DNA from 2 places in the Burkholderia ubonensis genome. Region 2 is predicted to be linked to the other one. Evidence: predicted binding sites of a transcription regulator. Region 2 holds the regulator's gene; the other holds the start of a gene.
The links. The regulator LexA, encoded in region 2, represses DNA repair genes until DNA is damaged. The targets are predictions, from matches to a motif close to ACTGTATNNNNATACAGT.
Positions count from the first base shown of each region.

Region 1: a site for LexA is predicted at 2,733-2,750, ahead of WJ35_RS24585 (VRR-NUC domain-containing protein). Genes of this name have one in related genera too.

Region 1 covers NZ_CP013422.1:1,061,727-1,076,886, reverse strand. The annotation lists gene WJ35_RS24590 (ATP-dependent DNA helicase) at 1-1,000, opposite strand, end outside; gene WJ35_RS24585 (VRR-NUC domain-containing protein) at 997-2,721, opposite strand; gene WJ35_RS24580 (MipA/OmpV family protein) at 2,831-3,709, opposite strand; gene WJ35_RS24575 (hypothetical protein) at 3,931-4,242, opposite strand; gene WJ35_RS24570 (CBS domain-containing protein) at 5,545-5,976, shown strand; gene WJ35_RS24565 (PRC-barrel domain-containing protein) at 6,024-6,530, shown strand; gene WJ35_RS24560 (DUF4142 domain-containing protein) at 6,546-7,187, opposite strand; gene WJ35_RS24555 (BON domain-containing protein) at 7,443-7,871, opposite strand; gene WJ35_RS24550 (hybrid sensor histidine kinase/response regulator) at 7,908-9,896, opposite strand; gene WJ35_RS24545 (sigma-54 interaction domain-containing protein) at 10,313-11,287, shown strand; gene WJ35_RS24540 (methyl-accepting chemotaxis protein) at 11,331-13,130, opposite strand; gene WJ35_RS24535 (DUF3562 domain-containing protein) at 13,300-13,554, opposite strand; gene WJ35_RS24530 (hypothetical protein) at 14,166-14,576, shown strand; gene WJ35_RS24525 (universal stress protein) at 15,041-15,160, opposite strand, start outside.
Region 2 covers NZ_CP013420.1:877,389-892,548, forward strand. The annotation lists gene WJ35_RS03905 (CysB family HTH-type transcriptional regulator) at 1-76, opposite strand, end outside; gene WJ35_RS03910 (sulfate/molybdate ABC transporter ATP-binding protein) at 152-1,207, opposite strand; gene cysW (sulfate ABC transporter permease subunit CysW) at 1,221-2,168, opposite strand; gene cysT (sulfate ABC transporter permease subunit CysT) at 2,165-3,070, opposite strand; gene WJ35_RS03925 (sulfate ABC transporter substrate-binding protein) at 3,161-4,198, opposite strand; gene lexA (transcriptional repressor LexA) at 4,483-5,130, shown strand; gene WJ35_RS03935 (hypothetical protein) at 5,157-5,492, shown strand; gene WJ35_RS03940 (DUF2939 domain-containing protein) at 5,522-6,229, shown strand; gene WJ35_RS03945 (universal stress protein) at 6,341-6,838, opposite strand; gene nodI (nodulation factor ABC transporter ATP-binding protein NodI) at 7,192-8,106, shown strand; gene WJ35_RS03955 (ABC transporter permease) at 8,113-8,946, shown strand; gene WJ35_RS03960 (hypothetical protein) at 8,995-9,417, opposite strand; gene WJ35_RS03965 (permease) at 9,570-10,628, opposite strand; gene mnmH (tRNA 2-selenouridine(34) synthase MnmH) at 10,625-11,764, opposite strand; partial or broken gene WJ35_RS03975 (LysR family transcriptional regulator) at 11,918-12,107, opposite strand; gene WJ35_RS03980 (NADP(H)-dependent aldo-keto reductase) at 12,268-13,320, opposite strand; gene WJ35_RS03985 (phospholipase D family protein) at 13,556-14,179, shown strand; gene WJ35_RS03990 (hypothetical protein) at 14,340-14,555, opposite strand; gene WJ35_RS03995 (sensor domain-containing diguanylate cyclase) at 14,784-15,160, shown strand, end outside.

The sequences.
Region 1 (15,160 bases), on a different replicon from region 2:
CCAGTTCCTGCGCGAGGTAGTACGGGCAGACGTCGTTGGCGAGCGCGGCCGCGCGCACCGTTTCGCGGTCGAGCAGCCCGTTGCCGATCGCCGCGTCGCGCGCGGCGGCGAGCCGGTCGTAGAAGCCGCGCGCGAGCGGGCACGATTCGCCGTGGCACGCGTTGTCCGGGTGCTCGCACGCCTTGTCGCGCGCGACGAGCTCCAGCACGCGCAACGGCAGCGCCGGCGTGCCGGCGCCGAGCGTCGAGGCCGCGTCGAGCGCGAGCGCGCGGCCCGGCGTCTTCGCGGTCAGGAAGAACACGCGGTCGAGCTGATCCTCGCCGCACGCCTTCAGCAGCGGAAACACCGTGCCGAGCGTCTTGCCGATGCCGGTCGGCGCCTGCGCGATCAGGCAGCGTTCGTCGCGCGCCGCGCGATAGACGGCGACCGCCAGCTCGCGCTGCCCGCTGCGGAACTGCCCGTGCGGAAACTGCAGCGCGCGCAGCGCCGCGTCGCGCGCGGCACGGTGCGCGGTTTCGCGTTCGGCCCAGCCGACGAAGCACGCGCACTGCTCGGCGAAGAACGCCGCGAGCGCGTCGGCCGCCAGCGTCTCGCTCAGCATGGTCTCGCGCTCGGACACGATGTCGAAATACACGAGCGCGACCGTGATTTCCGGCAGTTCGCGCGCGTCGCACAGCAGGTGCGCGTACACCTTCGCCTGCGCCCAGTGCAGCGCGCGATGATTGGCGGGCATCGCATCGAGGTTGCCGCGGTAAGTCTTGATTTCCTCGAGGCGGTTCGCCGCCGGATCGTAGCCGTCAGCGCGGCCGCGCACGGTCAGCGTCCCCCACGTGCCCGTCAGCGGAATCTCGGTCTCGTAGCGGGCGCCGCGGCGCGACGTCACCGCGCCGTGCCCCGCGATGCCTTCGAGCGCGGTCGGCGCGGGCGTGAAGCGCAGATCGAGATCGCCGCGCCGCGCGGTGAACTCGCACATCGCCCGCACCGCGACGACGTAGGTCATGCGCAGTGCCCCGCGGCGGCGGTGGGCGCCACGACGTCGCCCGCCCATTCGACGTCGACGACGCGCACCGGCATCCCGTGGCCGATGCAGAAGCCGAGCCAGCGCGTCTGGTTGTCCTGCAGGCGGTCGCCGGGCCCCTTCACCTCGATCAGCTCGTAGCGCCGTTCGGCGGGCCAGAAACGGACGAGATCAGGCAGCCCCGAGCGGTTGCTGCGGATGTCGGCGAGCAGGCGCGCGAACCAGAGCCGCAGGTGCGCGGGCGGCAGGCACGCGAGCGCTTCGTCGAGCAATTCCGGGCTCAGCACGCCCCAGAACACGAACGGCGACTGCAGGCCCAGCTTCGTCGCGAAATGGCGGCGGATCGTTTCCCGGTACGCGCCGGAATCGAGCTGCGCGAAGCACGCGGCGAACGCGTCCGCGCGGCGCGCGGCGAAATCGGGCGCATGCAGGTCGGCCGGCCCGCGCTGGAACGGGTGGAAGAACGCGCCCGGCACGGCAGCGAACACGGGCTCCCAGCACAGCAGCCCGAACAGCGAGTTGATCAGCGTGTTTTCGACGTAATGGACCGGCGCGCCGGGTTGCGCGAAATGGTCGCGCACCGCGTATTCGACGCTGACGAACGTGTCGGGGCGCGCCAGCACCAGCGTGTCGCGCGGCACGTCCGGCGCGGCCGGCGCGCGTTCGGCCGCGCGGCCGGCACGGCGCTGCAGGCGCGGCAGCATCCGTTCGACGCGCTGGCGCTCCTCGTCGCTTTCGAATGCGGCGCGCGCATCGAGGGCCAGCGCGAGCGCGTCGTCGTCGCATCCGCTGCGCTCCAGCACGCGGATTCGCCGGTGGCGGCTGCCGGGCCACGCGCTGCGCGCATACGCGTCGAGCGCGAGCGGCCATGCGCCGCGGCGTTCGCCGGCCTGGCCTACCGCGAACAGCAGCTTCGCGCGGCGCGTCTCGAGCCACGGCTGCCCGCAGGCGACCGTGCCGATTGCGTCGACGAGCGCTTCGAGCGGCGCGTCGTCGGGCCACGCGTCGAGCGCATCGCGGCACGCGTGCAGCGCGAGATACGCGTCGACGTCGCCGCGCCGCTGGAACGCGCGCGAGGACGGCGCGAACGGCACGCTTTCGTACTGGAACACGCCGAGATCGGCGAGCACGAATTCGCTCCAGTCCTGATGGAGATTGCCGAAGAACATCAGCCGCAGCCGGTCGCACAGCGCGCCGACGGTCACCCGCAGCACGTGGTCGGCGCGCGGCGGTTGGCCGGCCCCCGGATGGCCGGCCCCAGAAAACCACACGTCAAACGGCTGGGCCAAGTCGTGCGCGGGCCGCAGCCGGTCGAGCCATTCGCTCTTGCGCTCGCCCGCGTGGGCGCCGAGCGCCGGAAACATCCGCAGCAGTTCCGCCTTGGTGCACAACGCAAAGATTTCATCGAGCGTCAGCGCCGGCGCCGGATCGACCCAGCCGGCCGCGACGAGCGGTGCGGCCGCCGCGAGCGGACAGCCGATCTCGTCGTAGGCGAGCTTGCTCGCGCGGAAATCCGGGCCGTTGCGCATCAGCATCCGCACGAGCAGCGCGCGCGACGCCTGCGGCAGCGACGGGAAGGCGTGCAGGAATGCCCGTTCACTGTCGTCAAGCACGTCGTCGTAGCGCTCGCCGAGCCAGGCCAGCGCACGTTCGAAATTGGTCAGGTAGTAAAACGCCGGGGGCGTCGGCGAAGCGGGTGTCACGGCGATCGATCACTGTACGTTTGTACAGGTCGGAATCATATCACCGTGACGCCGGATGCCGCAGGCGCGCGCGGGTGCGTCACATGCGCGCCGCGGCGTGCCGAGGCAATCAGAACTGGTAGTTGACCGACAGATCGAGCACGCCGTTCGTCGTCTGCTGCGTGACCGGGCTGTGCGCCGCACGCCCGACGAGCTGCTCGAGCGCACCGTCCATCGTCAGGAACCAGTGCTTGTTCACGAACCAGACCATCGTCACGCCCACGCCGACCGACCGGATTCCCGCTCCCGACGAATAGCGCGGCAGCCCGGAACGCGCCGCGGCCGCATCGCTGACGCCGAACCAGCTGTTCATGTAGCGCGCGTCGGCAAACGAGACGGTCGGCCCGGCGAACCAGAAGAAGTGCTCGTTGCTGCCGGGCATCGGCATGTACGCGGACAGGTCGCCGACCCAGCCGTTCGAGCCGCCGACGCTGCGCCGCACGTCCGCGCGCAGCACGAGCGGAAAGTCCTTCGAGATCACGTAATCGGCCGACAGCTTGAGCACCGGCGCCGGGTTGATGTTGTCGAAGCCGCGCAGGTGGTCGAGGTCGTCGGCGGTGCGGCGCCCGAGGTCGTAGCCCACCGACAGGCTGACGCGCCAGTTGGGGCCGCGCAGCACGTTCGCGCCGATGCCCTCGCCGGTCGACAGGAAGAACAGGTCGCGATAGCGCACGTCGACGTTCGGCCCGCCGAGCACATGATAGCGATCGGCGCCCGCGTAGCGCGGCTCCAGCGTCATCCCGGCGCCGACGCTCACCTGCCACGTCGGGATCGTGGGGCTGAAGATCTTCCGCAGCGGAACGCCCGCCGAATATTGCCACTCGCCGAGCGGCGACGGCGTCTGGGCCGCCGCGTCGCGCGCGCCGACCGCGGTCAGCGCAGTGAAGGCGGACAGGCCGAACACCAGCCGGCGCATGCCGGGTGACAGCAACGGGCGGGCAACGGTCATCGGGGCAATCTCCGTCGGGTATGCGTATCGAACTCGAATCAAGATGAACTCTGATCAAAGCGCGTCGCGCGCTGCCGGCCAAGGCCGCCGGCAGCGGGCCGTGCGAACGTAGCGTGCGCTTAACAGCAAATATCCTACGCGACGCGCGCAAAGTCGCAAAGCGCCCGTTGAGCCGGGGCGCTTTGCCGGGATCCGGCGCAAGCCGGGGCTGAATGGCTGAATCAGAAACGCTCGACGTGATAGTCGCCGGCGAGCGCGGCCGTGCTGCGCGTGGACATCATGCGCGAGAAGCCGTCGGCGAGCCGGCCGAGCGCGAGCTGCTTCTGGCTGGCGTCCCAGTGCGTATACGTGTCGTAAGCCGACTCGTCGAACGACACCGTGACGGCAGCCGGCCGGCCGCTTGCGCGAAAGCCGATCTGCAGCACACCGCCCGGCAGTTCCTCGATGTGATAGCGCAGCGAACGCGACTCGAAATAGCGGCCCAGCACCTGGGCGATCGCGCGCTTGTCCGGCGATTGCACGTGAATGTCCATGATGGTCCTCCTCTCAGTGAGCGCGCGGCCGGCTGCGGTGCGCCGCCCCCGCCCGGCATCCGTACCGGCGGCGGCCGCGACGGCGGGTCGCCTTGCGGCGGGCCGGCCGGCACGGGCGGGTCCACCGGATCGTCGTGCTCCGGCAGCGCTGGATCGGGATCGAGGTCGGGCGTGGGTTCCGGACGGTGCAGCAAGGATCGGCTGTTCATGTGGCTCCTGCGCGGCGGGTCGCGCGTGTCGATTGGCGCGGCGAGCGTGCGCAAACAGCGTGCCTGCTGGGCCTTGGTGGTCGTGTTTTTTGCGGCGGGCGATGCGGGCGGCGCGAGGTGGTATCGGTTGGTGAGCCGCTGCGGCGGGTTGCTGCGGAGCGCAGGGCTTGCGACGTGGGCCGTGCGCTGCGCGCGTTCGCGGCGACAAGCGATGAGCGCGCGCAGCGCGGCTTCGCGCAGAAGGTGCCGTCCCACGCAGCGCTCGTACGTTCCATTGAACTCGATAGATGCGCGGGGCGAGCTTCCTTGCGTCGAAACGCTCGCGCCACGTGCAGAAATCACCGCGTACCGTCGCCTCGCAGCGGCTTATTCGTCGGCGTTTTCCTTTCTTTGTCCCTTGGCGGATCGCGATGTATTGCCGCGTCCGCATGCGTGACGTCGCGATAAGCGACATCCCGCGCGCCGTATACAGGTACGGTCGTTGCGCCCTTCGATCCCGGAGGTTCGATCACTCGGGCTGGCGGCCGCGATGCCGTGTCAGCGGCCGCCGCTCCTTTCCGTCTCCGCATCAGCGTGTTGCGACGGCCGTGCCGGGAAGTCCATATCGACGAACCGATCGATGCAAGGCTCCCTGACAGCGCCCAACCCGCCCTCGGCGGTGCGAGCGCGATCGACGCCGCGACACCCTTCCGGCTCCGCGCGAACCACGCGCGCCGGATGTCCTGACACCGCCGCCGCGATCACGGCTGACGGCGGCACCCGGCCCAGGCTGCGCGGCCACGCTGCGCCGGGCCGGACCGACCGGAGCAGACAGATGAAACGCATGGAACGTGCATGGCACGAGGTCAGCGGCGCCGCGGGCGTCGCGGCGCTCGCGGCCGTCGAGAGCGCGCTGGTGTTCGCCATCGTCGTGATGACGGGCGTCGGACACTGACGCACTGCTCGTCGAGCCGGCCGCGGCAGCAGCCGTGGAAGATGTACAAGCGCGCTGGCAAATTTGTCGCACCGCGCGACCCGTTCGCCGGCCGCGAGTGAACCGCGCGCGGCACGCATCCTGCTCCGCGCTCATCTTGCTCTGAAAAAGGAGGCGTCCATGTATCGCGTCAACGAGATCATGTCGCGCGACGTCGTCTGCGTCGCGCCGAACGACACGATCCGCCATGCGGCCGAACTGATGCAGCGCTTCGACATCGGCGTGCTGCCCGTATGCGAAGGCGGCGAACTGGTCGCGATCGTGACCGACCGCGACCTCGCCATACGCGCGCTGTCGCATGGCCATTCGCCCGACACGCCGGTGAAGGCCGTCGCGTCGGCGCCGGTGCAATGGTGCATCGAGGACGACGGCGTCGGCGACGTCCAGCAGCGCATGGCCGACGTGCAGTTGCACCGGATGCCGGTCCTCGACGGCCAGCGCCGCGTGGTCGGCATCGTGTCGCTCGGCGACATCGCGACGCGCGCCGGCGGCCCGGCGCGCGACGAGCTGGCCAACACGCTCGAGGACGTGTCGCTGCCGCGCCGGCGGTGATGGCGGCTACCCAGGCACCCCCTATCGTTTCGACCAGGAGAACAGCGATGACAACCGACCGGGCGCCACGCGCGCATGCAGGGATCGTCGGCGATGACGGCCGCTCGACGGGCGGGCCGGGGCCGGACGTGATGGCCGCCGGCACGCTGGAAGACGATCACGTGCTGACCATCGACGGCGACGACATCGGCAAGGTCACGCACATCATGCTCGATGTGCGCGCCGGCCGGATCGCGTATGCGGTCGTGTCGTCGGGCGGCTTTCTCGGCATCGGCGACAAGCTGCTCGCGCTGCCGTGGAACGTGCTGACGCTCGATGCGGCGCGTCGCTGCTTCGTGTTGCCGGTGCCGACCGAGCGCGTGCGCGAGGCGCCGGGCTTCGACAAGGATCGCTGGCCAGCGATGGCCGATCCGGCGTGGGCCGAGGCGCTGCATGCGTACTACGGCGCGTCGCCCTACTGGCTGATCGAGGAAGGCGAAACGGCGCTCGATTCGCCGCCTTACGAGGCGTCGCCCGGCGGCCCGGAGAATGACGCGACGACCAAGCGGCAATGAGATGGAGGTGGCGGCCTAACGCGCCGCAACGGACCGTGCAAGCTCGCGCGCCGCGCGAAGGTGTTCGTTGAGGGTGGGCAGCGCATCGGCCGCGAACGCGCGAAGCTGCGCGTCGCGGCCGTCGCGACGTTCGGCTTCGTAGAGCTTCACCGCCGCCTCCTGCGCCGTCGGCCCGGCGACCGACAGATAGCCTTTGTCGAACGCCACGCCCGTTTCGGTGCGCAGCGCAGTGAGCGCCGGGTCGACCAGCATGCGCGTCTGCACGGGCACGCCTTTACGTGCGCCGAGCCGGCGCAGTTCGGCCGTCATGCGGCCGTAGTCGTCGACGATTCTGCGCGCGAACGCCTTCAATTGCGGATTCGACGAGCGCTCGAGCGCGAGCTGGCTCGCCTCCACCTCGGTCTTGCCGACGATGCCGGCCTTGTCGACGAACTCCGCATCGAAACCGGTGGGCCGTCGTGTCATGTCCGCCTCGTCGGGCGTCTCGCCCGGGCGCACGACGCCAGGGGCAACGCGCACCGAGGATGCCGGGGGCGGCTGCGGGAGCGCCGAGGTGGCGGCCAGTGCAAGCGCCGTCGGTATCGACAGCAGCAGCGGGATGCGAGGGGACGCCCTGCGGTGGCCTCTGTTGCCGTGATGGTTCGTGCTCGTCTTCATCGGCGTCTCCGTATTCGTCGGTCGATCGGCGCGCGAAAATCGCGACGGCTGCGGGCGTATGCGGCGCAGCGGCGCAGCGCGAACTCGGAACGGTTGCAGCCCCGTCACACGGCGCTCGTCCGGAACGCTGCTTCCAGAGCGCCGTCGGCGTCTCTCACGCACGTCCCTCCGCGTCATGCACGACGTGAAGCGCCGCCGCATGCTGTAGGTCGTGGCAACGCTGCTGCATCAACTCGACCACCCCGCTGCGTCGCGCTACTTCCGGCCCACCTTCAGCCGATCCTGCACACCGCTCACGCCGCTGACGTCACGCACGACGCGGATCGCCGCCGCATGCTGCGGCTCGTCCGGCACGCTGCCCGTCAACTCGGCCACGCGGCCGTGGACCTGGACATCGATGTCGTCGGACGCGAGGCCGCGCTCGGCCACGAGCGCCGCGCGGATACGCGATGCGAGCGTCGCATCGCGCAGCTGGCCGCCCACCGCCGATGCTTCGCTCGCGAGCTTGTGCCCCACGCTTTCGTCGGCCGCTGCCGCGCGCGGCGTCGCGACGCACGCGCAGGACAGCAGCCACGCGCCGATGATCTGCGCGGCCGGCCGCATCCGCATCCGCATCCGCATCCGCATGCGATGCGCCGGTCGGCCGCCGGTGCCGTCGCGTTGCGTGTAGTTCGATCGCTTCATCGTCCGCTCCTCGGGATAGGCGCATGCCACCGCAATTCAGTGCTGTCCCCGGCCGGCCGCCGCTCCGTCGCCTTCGGACGACACGTCGACGATCACGCTCGCGAGCGTCGGCATATCGACCGGCTTGGGCAGATACGCGTCGAAGCCGGCCGCCATCACGCGCTTGCGGTCTTCCGCGCCGGTATGCGCGGTCACGGCCACCACGGGCATGCGTGCGTCGTCGCCCGGCAGATGACGGATGTGATCGAGCAGCCAGAAGCCGTCGCCGTCGGGCATGGCGAGATCGGACAGCACGACGCCAGGCCGCTGGCGCGACAGCGCGTTCAGCGCGTCGCGCCCAGAATGCGCCAGTGCGACCTGCGCGCCGAACGTTTCGAGCGCGGCCGCGAGACTCGCGCGCGACGTGGCGTCGTCGTCGACGACCAGCACGCGGTAGCCGTCGAGCGCGACCGCCTTCAACGCCGTGGCCGGGCGCGCCGGATCAGCGGCCGGATCGTCGGCGTCCCAGTCCACCGGCAACGTCACCGTCACGGTCGTGCCGAGGCCGGCGCCAGGGCTGCTCGCCGCCACGTCGCCGCCGTGCAGCCGCACGATATTGCGCACGATCGACAGGCCGAGCCCCAACCCGCGTTTCGGCGAGGCCGCAGCGCCTTCCGGCCGGTTGAACGTATCGAACAGATGCGGCAAACGCTCGGCGGAAATGCCGTGGCCCGTATCGGTGACCGCCATGCGCACGCGCGCGCCGGCGCGGGCCAGCGACACGGTGATGCGACCGCCCGACGGTGTGAACTTGATCGCGTTCGACAGCAAGTTGGACAGCACCTGGCGCAAGCGCTCCCCGTCCGCGGAAATGACGCAGTTCGTCAATGCGCAGTCGGTCGACAGCGCGATGCCGTTCGCGTCCGCGCTCCCGCCGAGTTCGCGCACCGCGTCGCGCACGATGCGCACCAGATCGACCGGCGCGCGCTCGAGCCGCGTACGCCCGGTCGCGAGCGACGATGCGTCGAGCAGGTCGCCGACCATCCGCGACAACGACCGCGCGCTGCGATCGATCGCATCGATCGCCTGCTGCGCGAATGCCTGACCGTCGACGCTGCGCAACACCTCGACCCAGCCGTAGATCACGTTCAGCGGCGTGCGTAGTTCGTGCGATACGGTGGACAGCAATTCGTCCTTCAGCCGGTTCGACTGGTCCGCCTGCACGCGTGCGCCGCGCAACGCCCGCAGGTGGCCGCGCTCGTCGCGCCGCCGTTGGTCGGCCTCGCGCAGCGTGATCGACAGGCCCGTGCAGTGGCCGCCGGCATCGACGATCGGTGCGGCCGCGAAGCTCGCGCGGAAACGGCCGCCGTCGCCGCGCACGCACAGCACGTCGAACGGGCCGACGGCCGCGCGCGGGTGCTCGAACGACGCCGGAAGCGGCTGCAGCCGGAGCCAGCGCGGTGCGATCAACGTCGTGACGTCGCGACCGATTGCCGCCGTCGCATCGACGCCGAAGATCCGACGCGCGGCCCGGTTCCAGCTGACGATCCGCCGTCCCGCGTCGACGCCGACGATGGCGTCGGGCGACGCGTCGACCACGCTGTGCAACAACGCCAAGTCGTCGGAAGGCGCATGCTCGAGCGGCGCGGCTGCGGGCTCGCGACGCGTCGGGCTGGGCGCTTCGTCGTCGCTGTCGGCGCCGCGCAAGCGGTCGTTCGCAAACAGCGGCTTGACGGCCACGACCAGTGCGCACTCGACGAAACTGATCGCGACGAACGCGACGGCCTGGGCCAGCAATTCGGAAGGCGCCGCCGGGCGCCACCACAGCGCGCCGATCACGGCGAGACTGACGGCGGTCGCAGCGAGCCCGCCGGCCAGCGAAGTCAGCCAGGCGGCGGCCGCGACGCCGGCATAGAACGGCAGCGGTGCGAAGGGCTCATGCACGCCGACGACGCGAATCGCCCACGCCTGCAGCGCGGACGCCACCCCGACAGCAAGCAGCACCCACGCGCCCTGCCGAAAGAGCTCACGGGTTAAGGTCCTCATCTTTACCTTGCATCGCGCCGGCGACCGTCATTTCGCGGCTGCCGCCCCGGCGGAGGACTAGCCGCAAAGCATGCCGGGCGAGCCTCGACGGCGCAGCAACCAGCGTACCTGCGCGGGATCTCGGGCGTAGGCCGCGGACCGCCCCGCATGTCGCAGCGGCGCATGTCGGATGGCCCGCCGCGGTGCGCGCAGGCATTCCCGGCCCTACAAATGTCTGACGAATTTGCATTCGTCGGCTGTAAAAAAGCAACGATCCCGATCGACGTAATGCGATCGGATATTTCTAGAGGCCACACGCCGCGCATTGAAATTTTCTATATCGCGGCACTGCGACGGCCATTCCGTTGTCGATGTAGATATTGCAACCGACGGAATGCGCGACGCCGATTTTCAAAACGGCGCGCGCTCTGACAGTCATGGTTGAATTCAATGTCCATCCAAAGCAACGCGGCGATGCATCGCGGCTGTCCGGCCGCTCGACTGCCGTACGCGTATTGCAGGACCGCATCGAGCGGATCGCCCCGACCGGCGCCAGCGTGATGATCGCGGGCGAAAGCGGGGTCGGCAAGGATATCGTCGCGCGGTGTCTGCACGCACTCAGCGCGCACCGGGACGGACCGTTCGTGCCGGTCAACTGCGGCGCCATTCCGGCCGACATCGCCGACGCGCAGTTGTTCGGCCACGAGAAAGGGAGTTTCACCGGCGCGGTCGCGCGGCGCGAGGGCTTCTTCGAAGCGGCGTGCGGCGGCACGTTGCTGCTCGACGAAATTGCGGAAATGCCTGCGGCGCTGCAGGTGAAGCTGCTGCGCGCGCTCGAGTCGAACACGATCATGCGGGTCGGCGGCAGCGAGCCGATCGCACTGAACGTGCGCGTGCTGTCGTCGACGCGTCACAATCCGGCGGAAGCCGTGCGCACCGGCCGCTTGCGCGAGGATCTGTTCTACCGCCTCGCCGCCTTCGCGCTGTATGTGCCGCCGCTGCGGCAGCGCAGCGGCGACGCCGAGGCGATCGCGCATGAATTCGTCGCGGCGCTGAACGCGCGCAACCGCGCGCACAAGCAGCTGACCGATGCGGCGATCGCGGCGCTGCGCGCGTATTCGTGGCCCGGCAACGTGCGCGAACTGCACAACATGATCGAGCGCGCGTACATCCTCGCGGACGACGGGATCGATCTCGCGCTGCCGAAGCTGGCGATGCCGCCCGAGCACACGTCGAACGACCGCATCGCGCTGCCGATCGGTGCGACGCTGCACCATGCGCAGCAGCGCTTCATCGCCGCAACGCTGCATCACTTCGACGGCAACAAGCCGCGCGCCGCGAAGGCGCTCGGCATCAGTCTGAAAACGCTCTACAACCGGCTGGCGCTGATGCGCGACGACGGCCACGCGTGAGCGCGGCCGCGCGCGGCGGGCCGCACCGCGTACCGGAGGAAGGTCAGGCGACCTTGAACTGCCCGACCGTCGCCGCGAGCGCATGCGCCTGCGTCTGCAGCGCCGCCGCCGCGGCCGTCGACTGTTCGACGAGCGCCGCATTCTGCTGCACCATCTCGTCGAGCTGCGTCACTGCGCGGTTGACTTCCTGGATGCCGCGGGTCTGCTCGTTCGCCGCGTGCGTGATCTCGGAGATGATCGTCGTCACGTTGGCGACGTTCGTGACGATCTCCTGCATCGTCTCGCCGGCCTGGCGCACCTGACCCGACCCGGCCTCGACGCTCGCGACGGTCGATTCGACCAGCACCTTCACCTCGCGCGCGGCCTGCGCGCTGCGCTGCGCGAGGCTGCGCACCTCCTGCGCGACGACCGCGAAGCCGCGGCCCTGCTCGCCTGCCCGCGCGGCCTCGACGGCCGCGTTCAGCGCAAGGATGTTGGTCTGGAACGCGATGCCGTCGATCACGCCGATGATGTCGCCGATCCGGCCCGACGCCTCCTCGATCTTCTCCATCGTCGAGACCACGTCCGACACCACCACGCCGCCGTGCGACGCGATCTTCGACGCGGCCTCAGCGCGCTGGTCGGCCTGGCCCGCCGCCGCGGCCGACTGGCCGACCGTCGCGGTGATTTCCTCCATCGACGCGGCCGTCTCCTCGAGGCTCGCGGCCGCCGCCTCGGTGCGCGACGACAGGTCCTGGTTGCCGGCCGCGATCTCGTTGGCGGCCGTGCGCACCGATTCGCTCGCGTCGCGGATCTGCTGCATGACCTCCTGCAGCTTGTCGACGAAGCTGTTGAACGAGCGCGCGATGTCCGTGACCTCGTCGCCGCCGTCCGCCGGCAGGCGCTGCGTCAGGTCGCCCGAGCCCGAACCGATCGCCGCCATCGCCTGGCGGACCAGCGACAGGCGGCGGAATGCCGTCGCGGTGATCGCGCCGACGATCAGCGACGCGATGACGATGTCCGCGACCAGCGTGACCAGCGACGCGGTCAGCAGCGAACGCATCCCCGCGGTGGCCTCGGACTTGTCGAGCGCGACGAGCGCGTACCAGTCGGTGCCCGGCACCGGCAGCGCGCGGACCAGCTTCGCGTCGTCGCCGACATGCACTTCGACCGGCGCGGTGGCGGTCGCGATCGACGCGGCGCTCATGCCGCCGAGTTCGGACGACACGTCGGCGACCGGCTTGAGCGTCAGCTTCGAGTCCGGATGGGCGACCACGTGACCGTTGCTGTCGATCAGCATCCCGAAGCTGGCCGGCGTCGGATGGATCGACTTGACGTTCGCGATCACGGCGTTCATCGCGACGTCAGCGGCGACCACGCCCTTGACCGCGCCGTCGCGCATGATCGGCACCGCGAACGTGACGACCAGGTTGCCGGTGCCCGCGTCGACGTACGGCGGCGTGACGACCGGCTTGCCGGCCTGCGCGGCCTGCTTGTACCACGGGCGGCCGGTCGGATCGTAGTCGGCCGGGATGCCGGTCGGGTCGGAGAACTTGAACGTCTTGTCGGCGTAACCCGCGTAGACGTTGGTGAACCCACCCGCCGCGGCCATCTGCTTGTAAACCGGCAGCGGATCGGGCGACAGCGCCGCATCCTGCAGCGACGCGATCATCCGGCTTTTCGTCGCGACCCAGTCGCCGATCCCGACCACGTGGCCGCTCGCGACGGACGTGAGGTTCCGGTCGATCGCATCGTCGTTGTACGACCGGGCAATGAAATAGTTGATCAGCGTGCTGGCGACGAGTGCAAATACGACGATGGCGACGCACGCGGCGATGATGCGGGCGCGAATGGACGAAAACATGGCAACGACTCTGTGAGGAAGCGCGAACGCGCAGTGGACCAGTTCACCTGGTATACGGCAATTGCGCGGTTTACTTGAGGTTGTCGTGATGATTCGCAAACGTGTGGCGAATCGCGCGAGCGCTCGCCCATGCGCGAGCGGGCCGCCGGCATCCGGCGGCGCATCGGCGTCACGGATGCCGGCTGCTGCTCCTGTCCGACTCGTTGCGTCGCGTGCCGGACGACGCGTCGCGCTCGAGTTCGTCCTGCCTGCGCATGCGTTCGCGCAGATGGCGGATCGCGAACACGTGGATGTAATCGTGCACGCGCGCATCGGAGGACAGCGCGCGCACTTCGTCGTCGAGCATCGTGCGCAGCTGGTCGGCGTCGATCGCGCGCTGCGCGGCGGCGGCCTTCAGCGAATCAAGCAAATTGTCGGGTGACATCGACGGCTCCTGGCGGGTCGAGGAACGAAGATCAAGGGCACTACCTGAAGATTAACGACTGGACGCGCGCCCGGCGTGCGATGCACCGATGCGGGTTTGCGCGCGATCAACGGCACCTTGCGTGCCGCCGCGTCGACCGTTCGAAGGATCGATACGCGCGCAGATTCGCGGCTCAACTGGCCGCGAGCAACCGGAAGCATGACCACGTCCCCCCGAGGACGAGATATCGTGCGATCGCGCCGACGACGAACCGTCGCGATGACAGCGATACATAGAGCAAGTTAGACGGGCCGAAATGCCGCGTCAAGCAACGCGTGCAGACCGCCATTCGTCAGTTCGAAGGGGCAAGACAGGCCGCACGACGAGGCCGCACGACGCGTGCCCGTCACGGCCGCGGGATGCAGGTTCGAGCGGTATCGCGGCCGTGCATCGGCCGCACTTGTCAGTGGATTCCGATAGCCGGCGCGCATCGGCCTACAGCGACTTCAGCACGCACCGATTGGCAACGTCGTGCAGGCGGAAGATACTGACGTCATGAACCAAGCGTTCATACCGTTCATCGCGCAGCCGGCCGTCGAGCGGGCACGCGGGTCAGGCGGAGGAGACCACCCATGACATATCGCACGATCCGGGCCCGCGACGCACTGCGGCGCCCGCGCGCGCTGCCCGGCCCCGCGGGGTCGGCCGGGAATCGTCCGTACGAGGATCTCGATGCGCTGCTCGCGCTCGCCCGTGAAGCGGGCTTGCTCGTCACGCTCGATGCGCAGATCGGCCGCGAAAAGTACCAGAGCATTGCCGGTTCGGTGCGCGCGTTGCAGCGCTTTGCGGCGGCGCTGTGCGTGCGGACCGCCGCGCCCGCGCCGATCGTCACGATGCCGCGCCGCAAGCCGCGCCCCGGCTGGCCGCATCTGCGCGATCGCCGGCCGGGCTCGCGTGCGCACCTGCATGCGATGCATCGGTGCATGCGTGCATGCCGGCGTACGCGCCGCGCGCGCGATCAGCGAACGCTACGTGCCGCATGAGCGACTGAGCGCCGACGTCGGCGGCGTCGCATGACCGAGCCGCGGCCGCAGATGCATCGCTCCACGTCGCACCATCATCCGCCGTTGCACACCGCGACATCGAACCAGACCATACCTGCGAGAAAAGCCGTTGGCACGCGGCCAGGAAAGCGGACGGGGTGAACTCCACCCCGTCCGTTATCCAAGGCAGCCGCAGGCTGCCTACCCTCGTGCCAGAGAGTCCCTGACGGGATCGCGCGCTACGCGCTGCATGGCCGCACCCCGGAAAGCGGACGAATCGAACCGGCCCCAGATGCTCGCCGGATCGTGCGCGCCGCATCCGACGCGTCGAATCGCGGCGTGACGAGCGCACGACACGACGCACGCCGCGTGCGCAACTATTCCGAATATCTTACAGAAAGCACGCGTCGTTTCTACCGCAGGTCGACGAAAGCATCGCCCTTGCACGCGGCGCGGCCAATCCTTTACGCCGCGCCTCGCACGAGCAGCACCGGCACCTGCGCGAGATGGGCGACGCGGCGCGCGACGCTGCCGATCAGCAGCGCCGCCAGCCCGCGCCGGCCATGCGTGCCGACCACCAGCAG
Region 2 (15,160 bases):
GCACGTTCGCGACTTCGGTCAGGTTCATGTTCTGGCGCACGGCCTCGCGCACGAAACGCAATTGCTGAAAGTTCATGGGTATGCCTCTTAGGCTGTCTTTTGTTTGATCGTCGAATCGAAACAGTTGCCGCCCTTGCCCTGCACGCGCGCGTCAGCGCGCGGGAAACACGCGCACCGCGCGCGGCACGGCCGTCGCGCCGTCGCCCACCCGCAGCGCGAGCGCCTGCCACGCGTCGCGATCGAGTTCCGCCTCGAGCGCGCCGCCCGTGCGCGCCTCCAGCTCGACGCGCACCGAGCCGCCGAGCGGCACGACGCGGCGCACGTCCACCGCGATGCCGCTCTGCTGGTCTCCGGCCGGCCGCAGCTGCAGGTCGTGCGGGCGCACGTACGCATGCGCCGGCCCGGCGAAATCGGCGTCGACCGCGATCGGCGCGGCCGCGCCCTCGGCGACGAAGCCGTGTTCGGCGACCGTGCCCGGCAGCCGGTTCGCCGCGCCGAGGAATTCGTAGACGAAGGCGCTCTGCGGATGATCGTAGACGTCCTGCGGGCTGCCGACCTGCTCGACGCGGCCGTGGTTCAGCACGACGATGCGGTCCGCGACTTCCAGCGCCTCCTCCTGGTCGTGCGTGACGAAGATCGTCGAGATGTGCAGGTCGTCGTGCAGGCGGCGCAGCCAGCCGCGCAGCTCCTTGCGGACTTTCGCGTCGAGCGCGCCGAACGGCTCGTCGAGCAGCAGCACCTTCGGCTCGACCGCGAGCGCCCGGGCGAGCGCGATGCGCTGCCGCTGGCCGCCCGACAGCTCCGACGGATAGCGCTGCGCGAGCCAGTCGAGCTGCACGAGCTTCAGCAGCTCGTGCACCTTGTCGCGGATCACGGCCTCCGACGGCCGCTCGCGGCGCGGCTTCACGCGCAGCCCGAACGCGACGTTCTCGAACACGGTCATGTGGCGAAACAGCGCGTAGTGCTGGAACACGAAGCCGACCTGGCGCTCGCGCGCGCCGACCGACGCGACGTCCTGGCCCTGCAGCACGACCTGCCCCGCGTCCGCGTGCTCGAGGCCCGCGATCACGCGCAGCAGCGTGGTCTTGCCGCAGCCCGACGGCCCGAGCAGCGCGACGAGCTCGCCCGCAGGAAAGTCGAGCGAGACGTTGTCGAGCGCGGTGAAATCGCCGAAGCGCTTGTGCAGATGACTGACGGTGATGCCCATTCTGGTTGCCTCTTTACGAATTCGACGAAGTGACGGCGGGGCCGGCATGCGCGGGAGCCGCGTCGCGCGCGCCGGCCAGATCGGCCGCGAGATGGCGCTCCGCGAGCAGCTTCAGCGCGAGCGTGACGAGCGCGAGCAGCGCGAGCACCGACGCCACCGCGAATGCGGCCGCGAAGTTGTACTCGTTGTACAGGATCTCGACGTGCAGCGGCATCGTGTCGGTCACGCCGCGGATGTGTCCGGACACGACCGACACCGCGCCGAACTCGCCCATCGCGCGCGCGTTGCACAGGATCACGCCGTACAGCATGCCCCACTTCACGTTCGGCAGCGTCACGCGGCGGAAGATCTGCCAGCCCGACGCGCCGAGCACGCGCGCGGCCTCCTCCTCGTCGCTGCCCTGCGCCTGCATCAGCGGAATCAGCTCGCGCGCGACGAACGGGAACGTGACGAAGATCGTCGCGAGCACGATGCCGGGCACCGCGAAGATGATCTGCACGTCGTGCGCCTGCAGCCACGGCCCGAGCCAGCCCTGCGCGCCGAACAGCAGCACGTAGATGAGGCCCGAGATCACCGGCGACACCGAGAACGGCAGGTCGATCAGCGTCGTCAGCAGCGCCTTGCCGCGGAATTCGAACTTCGCGATCGCCCACGACGCGCACACGCCGAATACGAGGTTGAGCGGCACGGCGATCGCCGCGACGGTCAGCGTCAGCTTGATCGCCGACCATGCGTCCGGATCGGCGAGCGACTCGAGATAGAAGCCGGCGCCCTTTCTCAGCGCCTCGAAGAACACGGCCGCGAGCGGCACGACGAGGAAGAACGCGAGGAACGCGAGCGCGATGCCGGTGAGCAGCCAGCGCACGGCGCGCGGCTCGCTGACCGGGTCGAGCCGCTTCGCGGCGCGCGCCTGCGCGGCGGTGGACGGGGGTTTCAGCACGGCGGTGGCCTCCTGGCTCATCGTTGGCCTCCTGCGGCGGCGGTGGCGGCGGTCGCGGGCGCGCTCGCGGCGCGGCCGGACGATGCGGCGCGGCTCGTGCGGCGCTGCAGATACCACTGCAGCGTGTTGATCAGCAGCAGCATCACGAACGACACGACGAGCATCACGACCGCGAGCGCGGTCGCGCCCGCGTAGTCGTACTGCTCGAGCTTCGTGATGATCAGGAGCGACGTGATCTCGGACTTCATCGGCACGTTGCCGGCGATGAAAATCACCGAGCCGTATTCGCCGAGCGCGCGCGCGAACGCGAGCGCGAAACCGGTCAGGAGCGCCGGCAGCACGGCCGGCAGCACGACGCGGCGGAACGTCAGCCAGCGCGACGCGCCGAGGCACGCGGCGGCCTCCTCCTGCTCGCGCTCGAAATCCTCGAGCACCGGCTGCACGGTGCGCACGACGAACGGCAGCCCGATGAAGGTCAGCGCGACCAGCACGCCGAGCGGCGTGAACGCGATCTTGATGCCGAACGGCGCGAGATACTGGCCGACCCAGCCGTTGGCCGCGTAGACGGCGGCGAGCGAAATGCCGGCGACTGACGTCGGCAACGCGAACGGCAAGTCGACGATCGCATCGACGACGCGCTTGAACGGGAACGTGTAGCGCACGAGCACCCACGCGACGAGAAAGCCGAACACCGCGTTGATCAGCGCGCCGCCCAGCGCCGCCGAGAACGTCAGCCGGTACGACGCGAGCACGCGCGGCGACGCGACGGCCGCGATGAACTGGTCCCACGAGAGCGTCGCGGTCTTCAGGAACGTGGCGGCAAGCGGAATCAGCACCACGAGGCTCAAATAGGCCACCGTGATGCCGAGCGTCACGCCGAAGCCGGGCAGCGCGCTCGGCTTGCGAAAGGTGTACGTCGTCATCGGATGCTCTTGCTGGGTCGAATCACATGGGTCCGGCGCGAGCGCCGGGGGTGCGGCGCGCTGCTGTCGCGCGCCGCTGTCGTTATGTCGTCACTGCGGCTTGTAGATCGAATCGAACACGCCGCCGTCGGCGAAATGCGTCTTCTGCGCATTCGTCCAGCCGCCGAACGTGTCGTCGACCGTGTACAGCTTCAGCTTCGGAAACTGCTTCGTCAGCTCCGCCGGCACGTTCTTCGAGCGCGGCCGGTAATAGTTGCGCGCGGCGATCTCCTGGCCCTGCGGGCTGTACAGGTAGTTCAGGTACGCCTCGGCGAGCTTGCGCGAGCCCTTCTTGTCGACCACCTTGTCGACGATCGCGACCGGCGGCTCGGCCAGGATGCTCACCGACGGCACGACGATCTCGAACTTGTCGGCGCCGAATTCCTTGATCGACAGGAACGCCTCGTTCTCCCATGCGATCAGCACGTCGCCGATGCCGCGCTGCACGAAGCTCGTCGTCGCGCCTCGCGCGCCCGAGTCGAGCACGCCCGCGTTCTTGTAGAGCTTCGTGACGAAGTCCTTCGCGGCCTGCTCGCTGCCGCCCGGCTTGTGCACCGCGTACGCCCACGCGGCGAGATAGTTCCAGCGCGCGCCGCCCGAGGTCTTCGGGTTCGGCGTGACGATCGACACGCCCGGCTTCGTCAGGTCGTCCCAGTCCTTGATGCCCTTCGGATTGCCCTTGCGCACGAGGAACACGATCGTCGACGTGTACGGCGACGCGTTGTCGGGCAGGCGCTTCTGCCAGTCCTTGCTGACGAGCCCCTTGTTCGCGAGCGCGTCGATGTCGTACGCGAGCGCGAGCGTCACGACGTCGGCCTGCAGCCCGTCGAGCACCGAGCGCGCCTGCGCGCCCGAGCCGCCGTGCGACTGCTTGAAGTTGACGGTCTCGCCCGTCTTCGCCTTCCATTCCTTGCCGAACGCCTGGTTGAAGTCCTGATACAGCTCGCGCGTCGGGTCGTACGACACGTTCAGGAAAGTCGTATCGGCATGCGCCTGCGCGACGACGCCCAGCGCCGCGGCCGCGCCCAGCGCGAAGGTTGCGATCAAGCGGCGCGCCCCGCCCGCCAGTCCCGTATTGCGCTTCACCATCGATGCTTCTCCCGTGTTGTCGGTCATGTTGTCGGTATTGCGAGATGCGAGCCAGTCTATCGAACGGGTTACATGATTAAAAATAATCGTTCCTCATTTTTTAATATTGAAAAGTGCTAAAGCAGACGGCATCGACGGTTACAGCGGACGAACCGGCGTCCGGACGTCGCCGGATCGCGCATCGCGCCGGAATCGACGCGATCGCGACGAACCTCAGGTAACACTTGAAATTCCCCGGGTACTGTATAAAAATACAGCTCACTGTCTATCCATACAGTTGAGCCATGACCAAACTCACCGCACGCCAGCAGCAAGTGTTCGACTTGATCCGCCGCGCGATCGAGCGCTCCGGCTTCCCGCCCACCCGCGCCGAGATCGCGGCCGAACTGGGATTCAGTTCGCCCAATGCAGCCGAGGAGCACCTGCGCGCGCTGGCGCGCAAGGGCGTGATCGAACTGGCGGCCGGCGCGTCGCGCGGCATCCGCCTGCTCGGCGGCGACGACGCGCCGCACCAGTTCACGCTGCCGCACGCGGCCCTGATGCAGCTGTCGCTGCCGCTCGTCGGCCGGGTCGCGGCAGGTAGCCCGATCCTCGCGCAGGAGCACATCTCGCAGCACTTCGCGTGCGATCCCGCGCTGTTCTCCAGCAAGCCGGACTACCTGCTGAAGGTCCGCGGCCTGTCGATGCGCGACGCCGGCATCCTCGACGGCGACCTGCTCGCCGTGCAGAAGCGCACGGAAGCGAAGGACGGCCAGATCATCGTCGCGCGTCTGGGCGACGATGTCACCGTCAAGCGCCTGAAGCGCCGGCCCGGCGGCCTCGAGCTGATCGCGGAGAACCCTGATTACGAAAACATCTTCGTCAAGGCCGGCAGCGCGGAATTCGCGCTGGAAGGCATCGCCGTCGGGCTGATTCGCTCGGGCGAATTCTGACCATCCGTCTCGCTCAGGAGAACACCATGGAACGCCTTGCCCGCCTGCTGCCTTTCCGCCAATTCGGTCGCCTGCGCCACCTGCGCGGCCGCACGCCGTGCGCGCCGCTGACCGCCGCGGCGCCCACCGGTCAAGAAGAAGCAGTCGAACGGCAAGCGTCGTTGCTGCCGTCGGCGCTGCCCGCATTCGCGCGGGTATCGCTGAACGCCGGTCTGAACCACGCGGAACCGGCGCGCCGCGCGCCGGTGCGCGTCTATCATGGTTCGTCGCGCCTGATCATGGTCGGGACGATCGACGCGGTGTGCCGGATGATCGATCACTGCATTGCCGAGGAACGTTCGATCGCGCAAGGCAGTCTCTGATTGCGGAACGTTCCCGCACCGGAGGCATTGTGAATTACGCACCGGGCCGCCCCAGGCGGCTCAAACCCCTGTTGATCGTCGTGCTGGCCGCCGTCGTCATCGCGGCGATCGGCTGCGCGTATGCGTCGCCCTACGTCGCGCTCGGCCGCCTGAAATCGGCGATCGATGCGCGCGATGCGCAGGCGGTCAGCGAGTATGTGGATTTCCCGTCGCTGCGCATCAGCCTGAAGCAGCAGGTCACCGACGAGTTGATGCGCCGGATCGACGCCAAACGGCAGAACAATCCGTTCGCCGCGATCGGCGCGTTGATCGGTTCAGCGTTGATCGGGCCGCTGGTTGACGCCTACGCGACCCCGGAAGGCGTTGCGGCGCTGATGAGCGGCATCCCGCCGCGCGGTAGTCCCGGCGAACGGCCTCCCGAATGGGCCGGCTCGCCGTCGAGGTCGCCGTCAGGCACCGCGCCAGCCAGCGCGCCGGCTGTGCCACCGTCGAGCGCCGGCAGTCCAGCGAGCGTGCCGGCAGCCGCCAGCGGCGCCACCTCGGTCCCGGTGCCAGCTCCCGCCCCAGCCGGCGCGAGCGATCCCGGTCGGACACAGCAAACGAGCGCGGGCTACCGGAACATCGACGAATTCGTCGTGACGTACCAGCGCAACGCGGATGGGACGCGCTACGCGGCGATTCTCCACCGCGTCGGGCTGTTTTCGTGGAAGCTGTCCGCGATCGACCTGCACGGCTGAGCGCGCGTTGCCGGTAGGCGGTGCCGCGGATGCGGCACACGGCACGCGCTCATCGCGAAGCCAGCGAGCTGGTCATGCGGCAAACGCGTGCATCCTCGTGCCATTAGCCCACTATTTACCGCTCGCGGTAGCCGCCTCGCGCTCGCGTGCGATTTCGGCCTTCTGCTCTTCGGCGGACGAGCACGCCACCAGGATGCTGCAGTTCACGCGGTCGAGCAGTTGCGTATTGCCCGAGCCCATCCACCATCTCGACAACCCGCTGCGGCAGCGGTGCCCGACCACGATCAGGTCGACCTTCAGTTCCGCGGCGAGGTTGGCAATCTCGTCGATCGGGTAGCCGAACGCGAAATGCCCTTCCGCCTGCAATCCGCGTTCGCGCAGCCAGTCCACGCCTTCCTGCAGGATTTCGCGCGCCGTTTCCTCGAAGCGGCCACACGCGACATCGGTCAACAATCCGGCGCTTTGCGCAATGCTCGAACGCATGTCGACGACGGACAGCAGGTGCGTCTCGGCCTTCAGGTCCAGCGCGAGATTGGCACCGCAGCGCAATGCCTTGCGTCCCTCGAGCGTGCCGTCATAACACAGCAGAATCTTGTTGTAGCTAGCCATGAGCCCTCCCATACGAGACAACGAACCCTACGCATTCATCATGGTGCGCCGCAATTCGGGACGCAAGGGATGGAAAACGCTGATTCGCCCCGTGGGGCCGATCCGCGATGATGCGGTGCATGATCGGCATGCGCCGGCACCGCGCTGCGCGCACACGCCCTGAAGGCGTGCAGGCAATGCACTAGAATGGCCCGGTCGTGCCGCCCGTTCGCGTCACGCGCAGGTTGCGCGCCGTATCGCGCTTTCCCGTCATGCCGGTGCGACCGTCAACCGGCGCATCGGTTCGCGCCCGGCTTCGGCGCGCACGGTCGCCGGACGTGTCCGCCACGCTGCATCCAACGACAACATTGCCCATGTCCGTCGCACCGATCGATTTCCAGAACGTCGAAAAGCGCTATGGCGGCAAGCTCGTCGTCAACGGCCTGTCCTTTCGCGTCCATGCCGGCGAATGCTACGGCCTGCTCGGGCCGAACGGCGCCGGCAAGACCACGACGCTGAAGATGCTGCTCGGCATCACGTATCCGGACGCCGGTGCGATCTCGCTATGCGGCGAACCGGTTCCGGCGCGCGCGCGCCGGGCGCGCCAGCGGGTCGGCGTCGTGCCGCAATTCGACAATCTCGACCCGGATTTCACGGTTCGCGAGAATTTGCTGGTGTTCAGCCGCTATTTCGGCGTGTCGGCACACGACGCCCGCGCGCTGGTGCCGTCGCTGCTCGCGTTCGCGAAGCTCGGGAACAAGGCGGACGCGAAGGTCAGCGAGCTGTCGGGCGGCATGAAGCGGCGGCTGACGCTCGCGCGCGCGCTCGTCAACGACCCCGACGTGCTGGTGCTCGACGAGCCGACGACCGGCCTCGACCCGCAGGCGCGGCACCTGATGTGGGAGCGGCTGCGCTCGCTGCTCGCGCACGGCAAGACGATCCTGATCACCACGCATTTCATGGAAGAAGCCGAGCGCCTGTGCGACCGCCTGTGCGTGATCGAGGAAGGTCGCAAGATCGCCGAAGGCGCGCCGCATGCGCTGATCGAATCGGAAATCGGCTGCGACGTGATCGAGATCTACGGCGCCGATCCGGCCGCGCTGCGCGACGAGCTGGCCGCCTTCGCGGAACGCACCGAGATCAGCGGCGAGACGCTGTTCTGCTACGTGAGCGACCCCGATCCGCTCAATGCTCGACTCAAGGGCCGCGCCGGATTGCGCTATCTGCATCGCCCCGCCAATCTGGAAGACGTGTTCCTGCGGCTGACCGGCCGCGAGATGCAGGACTGAGCGCTCATGGACGTACGCAACTATTCCGCCTCCGCCACGCCCGCGCCGCCGCGCGAATCGCGCTTTGCGATCGCGATGCCGGCGAACGCGACCAACTGGGCCGCCGTGTGGCGCCGCAACTATCTCGTGTGGCGCAAGCTCGCGATGGCTTCGATGATCGGCAATCTGGCGGATCCGATGATCTACCTGTTCGGGCTCGGGTTCGGGCTGGGACTGATGGTCGGCCGCGTCGACGGCGTGTCGTACATCGCGTTCCTCGCGGCGGGCACGGTCGGGTCGAGCGTGATGATGTCCGCGAGCTTCGAGTCGATGTATTCGGGCTTCTCGCGGATGCACGTGCAGCGCACCTGGGAAGCGATCATGCACACGCCGCTCGTGCTTGGCGACATCGTGCTCGGCGAGATCGTCTGGGCGGCCAGCAAGGCGATGCTGTCGGGTTCCGCGATCATGATCGTCGCGGGCCTGCTCGGCTATGCGAGCTTTCCGTCGATGCTCGCCGCGCTGCCGGTGATCGCGCTCGCCGGCCTGGCGTTCGCGAGCGCCGCGATGGTCGTCACCGCGCTCGCGCCGTCATACGATTTCTTCATGTTTTATCAGACGCTCGTGCTGACGCCGATGCTGCTGCTGTCCGGCGTGTTCTTCCCGCTCACGCAGTTGCCGGAGATCGCGCAGCACGCGGCGCATGCGCTGCCGCTCGCGCACGCGGTCGAACTGATCCGGCCCGCGATGCTCGGCCGGCCCGCGTCGCACGTCGGCCTGCACGTGGCGGTGCTGGCCGCCTATGCGATCGGCAGCTTCCTGCTGTCCGCGCGGCTGTTCCGGCGCCGGATGATGCGCTGACGCGCACGCGCATACCGCGCCGGCCGGTGTGCCGAGCCGACGACGACGTCACTCGTCTTCGTCGCTCCACGGAATCTCGACGTCGGTCAGGAACGCGACGGTCGCGAGTGGGCCGCCCTCGTGACGGCCGAGCTTGCCGTCCGCGCGATGCCATTCGACCCGGAACTGCGTGCCCGGATCGTCGGCCAGCAGATAGACCGTGCGCAGCTCTTCCGGCTCCGCGTCCTCGACGGGGCCGTCGAACGACACGAGCATCTTCTGCGGCCACAGGCCGTTCACCGGATCGTAGATGCGCTCGCCCTGCGGAATGTCGACGCTGGCCTCGACGCCGATCGTGGCGGACGCCTCGACGATCATCGCGCCGAGCGCGGACAGCACGGCGGTCGCGCGCGCCGAATTGGCCTGGCGAATCGCGAGATCGCCGCGCGTCAGCGCCTTTTCGAGCCGAGGATGAATCTTGGGTTGGGTCATGCGAGTTCCTGATTGCTTCTTGTGAATGGCGCCGCCCGCGCGAAGCGGCGGCGCCGGATGAATAAGGTGATTATGGGGGCAGGCGCGCGCCCCCGAAGACGCCTTCGCACCGCAATCGCCGCCGGACGTCTTCGACCCCGCGCGGCCCGCGGTCAGAACCCCAGCGCGATCGCGAGCAGCCCGCTCGCGATGCCGAACGCGACGACGAGCGCCGTGACGAGCGCGAGCGTGGCCGGCCGGAACGCGCGCGCAAGCATCGCGAGCGACGGCACGCTGATCGGCGGCAGCGTCATCAGCAGCGCGGCGGCCGGGCCGACGCCCATGCCGAGCGACAGCATCGCCTGGATGATCGGCACCTCGCCCGCCGTCGGAATCACGAACAGCGCGCCCGCGACCGCGAACGCGACGATCCAGCCGACATGGTTGCCGATGTCCGGGCCGATATGCGGGAACAGCCATGCGCGCGCCGCGCCGAGCAGCAGCACGAGCACGAGGTATTCGGGCACGAGCCGCACGGTCATCCGCGCGAGGATTTTCATCCAGCGCGCGAACGCGTTGCCGGCCGCGGCCTGCTCGGCCACCAGCGCGGCGAGCCGCGTGTCGTCGATGCTGCGGTCGTCCGGGCGCGCGAGCCGGTTCAGCAGATAGCCGATCCCGAACACCATCGCGATGCCGAGCACGAGCCGCAGCGCGCTCCAGTGCCAGCCGAGCACGAAGCCCATGAACACCAGCGCGGCCGGGTTCAGCACCGTATTGCCGAGCCAGAACGCCACCGCGCCGCCCGGCGACGCATGCCGCTCGCGCAGGCCCGCGACGACGGGCGCCGCGCAGCAGGTGCACATCATGCCCGGCAGCGACAGCAGGCCGCCCGCGGCGACGCTGCCGAAGCCCGTCTTACCGAGCACGCGCGCGACCCAGTGCGCGGGCAGCAGCGCCTGCACCGCCGAGCCGAGCAGCAGGCCGAGCACCATCGCCTGCCAGATCGCCTTGCCGTACGCCCACGCGTAGTCGAGCGCGGCCTTCAGCGACGGCTCGGGCGGCGCCGACGCCGCCCCCATCAGGATCGACTGGCCGATCGAATGATGCTCGGCGGCCAGGAACGCCTTGTTGTAGTACGGAAACCATTTCACGTAGAACAGGCCTGCGACCGCGATCAGCAGGAAGGTCATCCAGCCGAGCGCCGGATTCGGTTGAGTGCGTGTGGTTGTCATCGTGTGGGAGTCGTTGCGTTGTTGTGGGTATCGGTATTGGTATCGGCACGCGCCGCCGCATCGCCCGCGGGCGATGCCGGCAGGCCGGCCTGCGCGAGCGCATCGAGCAGCGCGCGCGCCTGATCGCGCGCGTCCGCTGCGTTCGGCCGGAACGTGAACGTCAGCACGCGGTTCGGTCTGTCGTACGACGAACGATAGGTCCGCGCATACGCCGGATCGTAATGCCGGTCGATCAGCGCGCGGAACAGGTCGGCGCGCGCATCGGCGTCGATCAGCGCGCTCCAGTGCGCGACTTCTTCGCGGCTGTGCAGGCCGATCAGTCGCGTGAGCTGCGCCTTGAACGCGTCAGGCGTGTCGAACAGATGGCCGTAATCGTCGAGCAGGAACGCGATGCGCTCGTTGCGCGCCGCGTCGACCTGCACCCACGGCCCCGCGTGGAATGCCTGCAGCAGCGCGAGCGGCAATTGCACGAGCCCGATCTTGCGGCTCTCGGATTCGACGAAGACAGGCCGCGCCGGATCGAAGCGCCGGAGCGTCTCGACGAGCCGCGTGTCGAACATCTTCTGCGACGGCTGCGGAACGCCCGGCAGCGCGCCGAGCAGCGAACCGCGGTGGCACGCGAGCGCCTCGAGATCGAGCGTCTGCGCGCCAACATCGGCCAGCGCCTGCAACAGACGCGTCTTGCCGCAGCCGGTATGGCCGACGAGCGCGATATAGCGGAAACGCGTCGGCAGCGTATCGAGCGCCTCACACACCGCGCGGCGGTACGACTTGTAGCCTCCGTCGAGCTGGCGCGCCTGCCAGCCGATCATGTTGAACATCACGGTCATCGACCCCGAGCGCTTGCCGCCGCGCCAGCAATAAACCAGCGGCCGCCAGTTGCGCGGCCGGTCGGCGAACGTCGTGTCGAGGTGGCGCGCGATGTTGCGCGCGGCCATCGCCGCGCCGACGCGCGTCGCCTCGTACGGCGACACCTGGCGGTACATCGTGCCGACGAGCACGCGCTCTTCGTTGCTCAGCACGGGCGCGTTGAGCGCGCCGGGGATGTGGTCCTCGGCAAACTCGAGCGGCGTGCGCACGTCGATGATCTCGTCGAACTCGCCGGCGCGATCGAGGGTGACAATCAGGTTCTTCAATTTGGCGTCGAACAGGGGCGATGCGGCTCGGCGAGCCGCACGGGCACGGAAGGCGGATTCGCAATTATCTCACGGCCGGGCGTCGCCGGCGGCGTGCGGTCGGCGTGGCGCTCATCGCGTCGACCAGATGATCGCGAAACGCGCGCACGGGCGCCACAACGAGAAACCGGCGCGGCGCGCCTTGAAGGCGGCGAGCGCGCCGGGCAGGAACTCGCTCAAGAATCCCTCCGGGCACACAATCTTCAACACGCTGCCATACAGCGCTTGCAGCGCGCCGATTTCCTTCATCGCGTGCTCGACCTCCAACAGGCAGCCGTGCGAAGTGCAGCAGCCGCTCGCCGCCCGGCAACCAGCTCGCGCCTGGACTGTACCTGATGGGCTGGCGCCGTTCGGTCTTGCCGCACAGCCGAGCGCGCGCATCCGGCTCGGGATGCGCTGACCACGCTGCGCCATGAAGCGACCTCGCAGCATCGATAGCGATACCGCGCGTTGATCGAGGACGCTTACGGCGCGGGGTTCGGCTGCCGTTCGTGCAGCGCGTCGATCTCGGCGAGCATCTCGTCGGACAGCTTGACGTCGACGCTGCCGATGTTCTCCTTCAACTGCTCGAGCGACGTCGCGCCGATGAGGTTGCTGGTCAGGAACGGCCGGCTGTTGACGAACGCGAGCGCGAATTGCGCCGGCGACAGGCCGTGCCGCTTCGCGAGCGCGACATAGCGCGACGTCGCCTCGACCGCCTGCGGCTTGCTGTAGCGCTGGAAGCGCTCGAACAGCGTGATGCGCGCGCCGGCCGGACGGGCGCCGTTCTCGTATTTGCCGGACAGCCAGCCGAACGCGAGCGGCGAATACGCGAGCAGGCCAACGCCTTCGCGATGCGTGAATTCCGACAGCCCGTTCTCGAAGGTCCGGTTCAGCAGGCTGTACGGGTTCTGGATGCTGGCGATGCGCGGCAGCCCGAGCTTCTCGGCCGCGCGCAGGAATTGCGCGACGCCCCACGGCGTCTCGTTCGACACGCCGATCGCGCGCACCTTGCCCGCCTTCACGAAATCCGCGAGCACCGCGAGCGTCTCCTCGATCGGCACCGTATACGCGTCATCGATCCACGGATACGCGGGACGGCCGAACGTCGTCGTGCTGCGGTCCGGCCAGTGGAGCTGGTAGAGATCGACGTAATCCGTCTGCAGGCGCTTGAGGCTGCCGTCGAGCGCCTCGGTCAGGTTCTTGCGGTCGAACTGGTTGCCCTCGCCGCGGATATGACGCGGATTGTGCGGCTGCCGCGCCGGGCCGGCGATCTTCGTCGCGAGCACGAGCCTGTCGCGCAGCGCGCGATGCTGCGCGAGCCACGTGCCGATGTATTGCTCGGTGCGTCCCTGCGTTTCGGGCTTCGGCGGCACCGGATACATTTCCGCGGCGTCGATCAGCGTGACGCCCTGCGCAATCGCGTAGTCGAGCTGCGCGTGCGCGTCGCGCTCCGCGTTCTGCTCGCCCCACGTCATCGTGCCGAGACCGATCAGGCTGACTTCGATGCCCGAATCGCCAAGTGTGCGGTATTCCATGCTGTTCCTGTCGCGTCGGTGGAAAGCAGGAACGCTATCACATCGGCGCGCGCCGTTCAGATGGGCCGCGCGTACGCTTACGGACCGCCTGCTGCCCGCGCGCCGCACGTTGCCGCGGGCGATCCCGGTACCCGCACCCGCCACGTCGTCCGTTGCATCCACATCCGGGCGTGGCCGCGCCGCCCTGTCTGCGTTACACTCACGCCCCTTGTCTCAAAATCATCCGTTGTCCACGATGTTGTCGCGAAATCGCCTTGCCGCCGTTTGCGTTGCCTCTTCCTTGCTCGTCACGCCGTACGCGGCATTCGGAAAGACGCAGACCGAGTCACTGCTGCAGCAGGCGATCGATTTCGTGTCGCGCCTGTTGCCGGCCCCGACGCACGAGGCGCCCGCCACCCAGGTCGTCGAGTCGGCGTTCTCGCCCGACGCAGGCGCCGAAGCGCTCGTGCTGAAGGCAATCGGCGCAGCACGCAGCTCGATCCGTGTCGCGGCCTACTCGTTCACGTCGCCCGCCGTCACGCGCGCACTGCTCGCCGCGAAGCGGCGCGGCGTCAACGTGGCGGTCGTCGTCGACGACAAGGGCAATCGCGCGAAAAACAGCAAGCAGGCGCTGAACCTGCTCGTCAACGCGGGCATTCCGACGCGCACGATCGACGTGTATGCGATCCATCACGACAAATACCTCGTGATCGACGCCGAACACGTCGAGACCGGATCGTTCAACTACAGCGCGTCCGCGGCGGCGCGCAACTCCGAGAACGTCATCGTCGTGTGGAACAACCCGCAGTTGGCGTCGCGCTATCTCACGCACTGGCAAAGCCGTTTCGACCAGGCCACGCCGTATCGCTCATCGTATTGACGCGCCGCATCGGCGCGATCGCCGTGGCCGTTCACGCACGCCGCAGTCGGCAAGCACCGCGACGTCGTCCATGATCCGCGTGGACGGCGCACGCATCAACCTGGCCGAATGGCCAGCCCCGCACGCACGACGCTAGCGCAGCCGGTACGAACGAGCGACGTCAGTGGATCTCGGCAGAAGAGCGTCCACCGCTCTGCGCCGTCGCGACACATTGCCCGGGATGCGCGTCGCTCGCGGAAGGCTTGGGCACGTCGCGCGCACCGCCCGGCAGCGCGCCGACGATACAGCCCGCACTGAAGGCCAGCGTGTTCTGGACCATCGGATAGAGCAGATACAGCGCAAACGCGAGATACGCTGCATACAGAAAACGGACCATGAGGCGATAGCGGAACGATTGATCTCGCCCCTGTTTACGGCCTCGCAGCGGGCGGCTTGAGCGCCCAGCCCGTTCTGGCGGCGCGATGGAGAATGCGCGATACTGATTCACAGTCGCTCGTCGGCGCGCCTTCGGCAGCAACCGCCGCCCGCCTGCTACGTCGTGTCCGCGCGAGGCGACATTCGTTCGATGACCGGCTGCCCATGCCGGCACCCGAGACAAAGACCCATGCAGATTGCTTCCAAACCGGCCGACGAGACGGCCCGGCTCGCCACACTCCATTCATTGTCGATTCTCGACACGCCGCCCGAAGAACGCTTCGACCGCATCACGCGCCTCGCGCGCCGGCTGTTCGACGTGCCGATCGCTGTCGTGAGCCTCGTCGACGAGGACCGCCAGTGGTTCAAGAGTCATCCGGGGCTCGACGCCACGCAGACTTCGCGCGACGTGTCGTTCTGCGCGCATGCGCTGCTCGCGGACGACACGATGGTCGTCAAGGACGCGCTCAACGACGATCGTTTCCACGACAACCCGCTCGTCACCGGCCAGCCCGGCATTCGCTTCTACGCAGGCCGTCCGCTTGCCGCGCCGAACGGCGCGCCGGT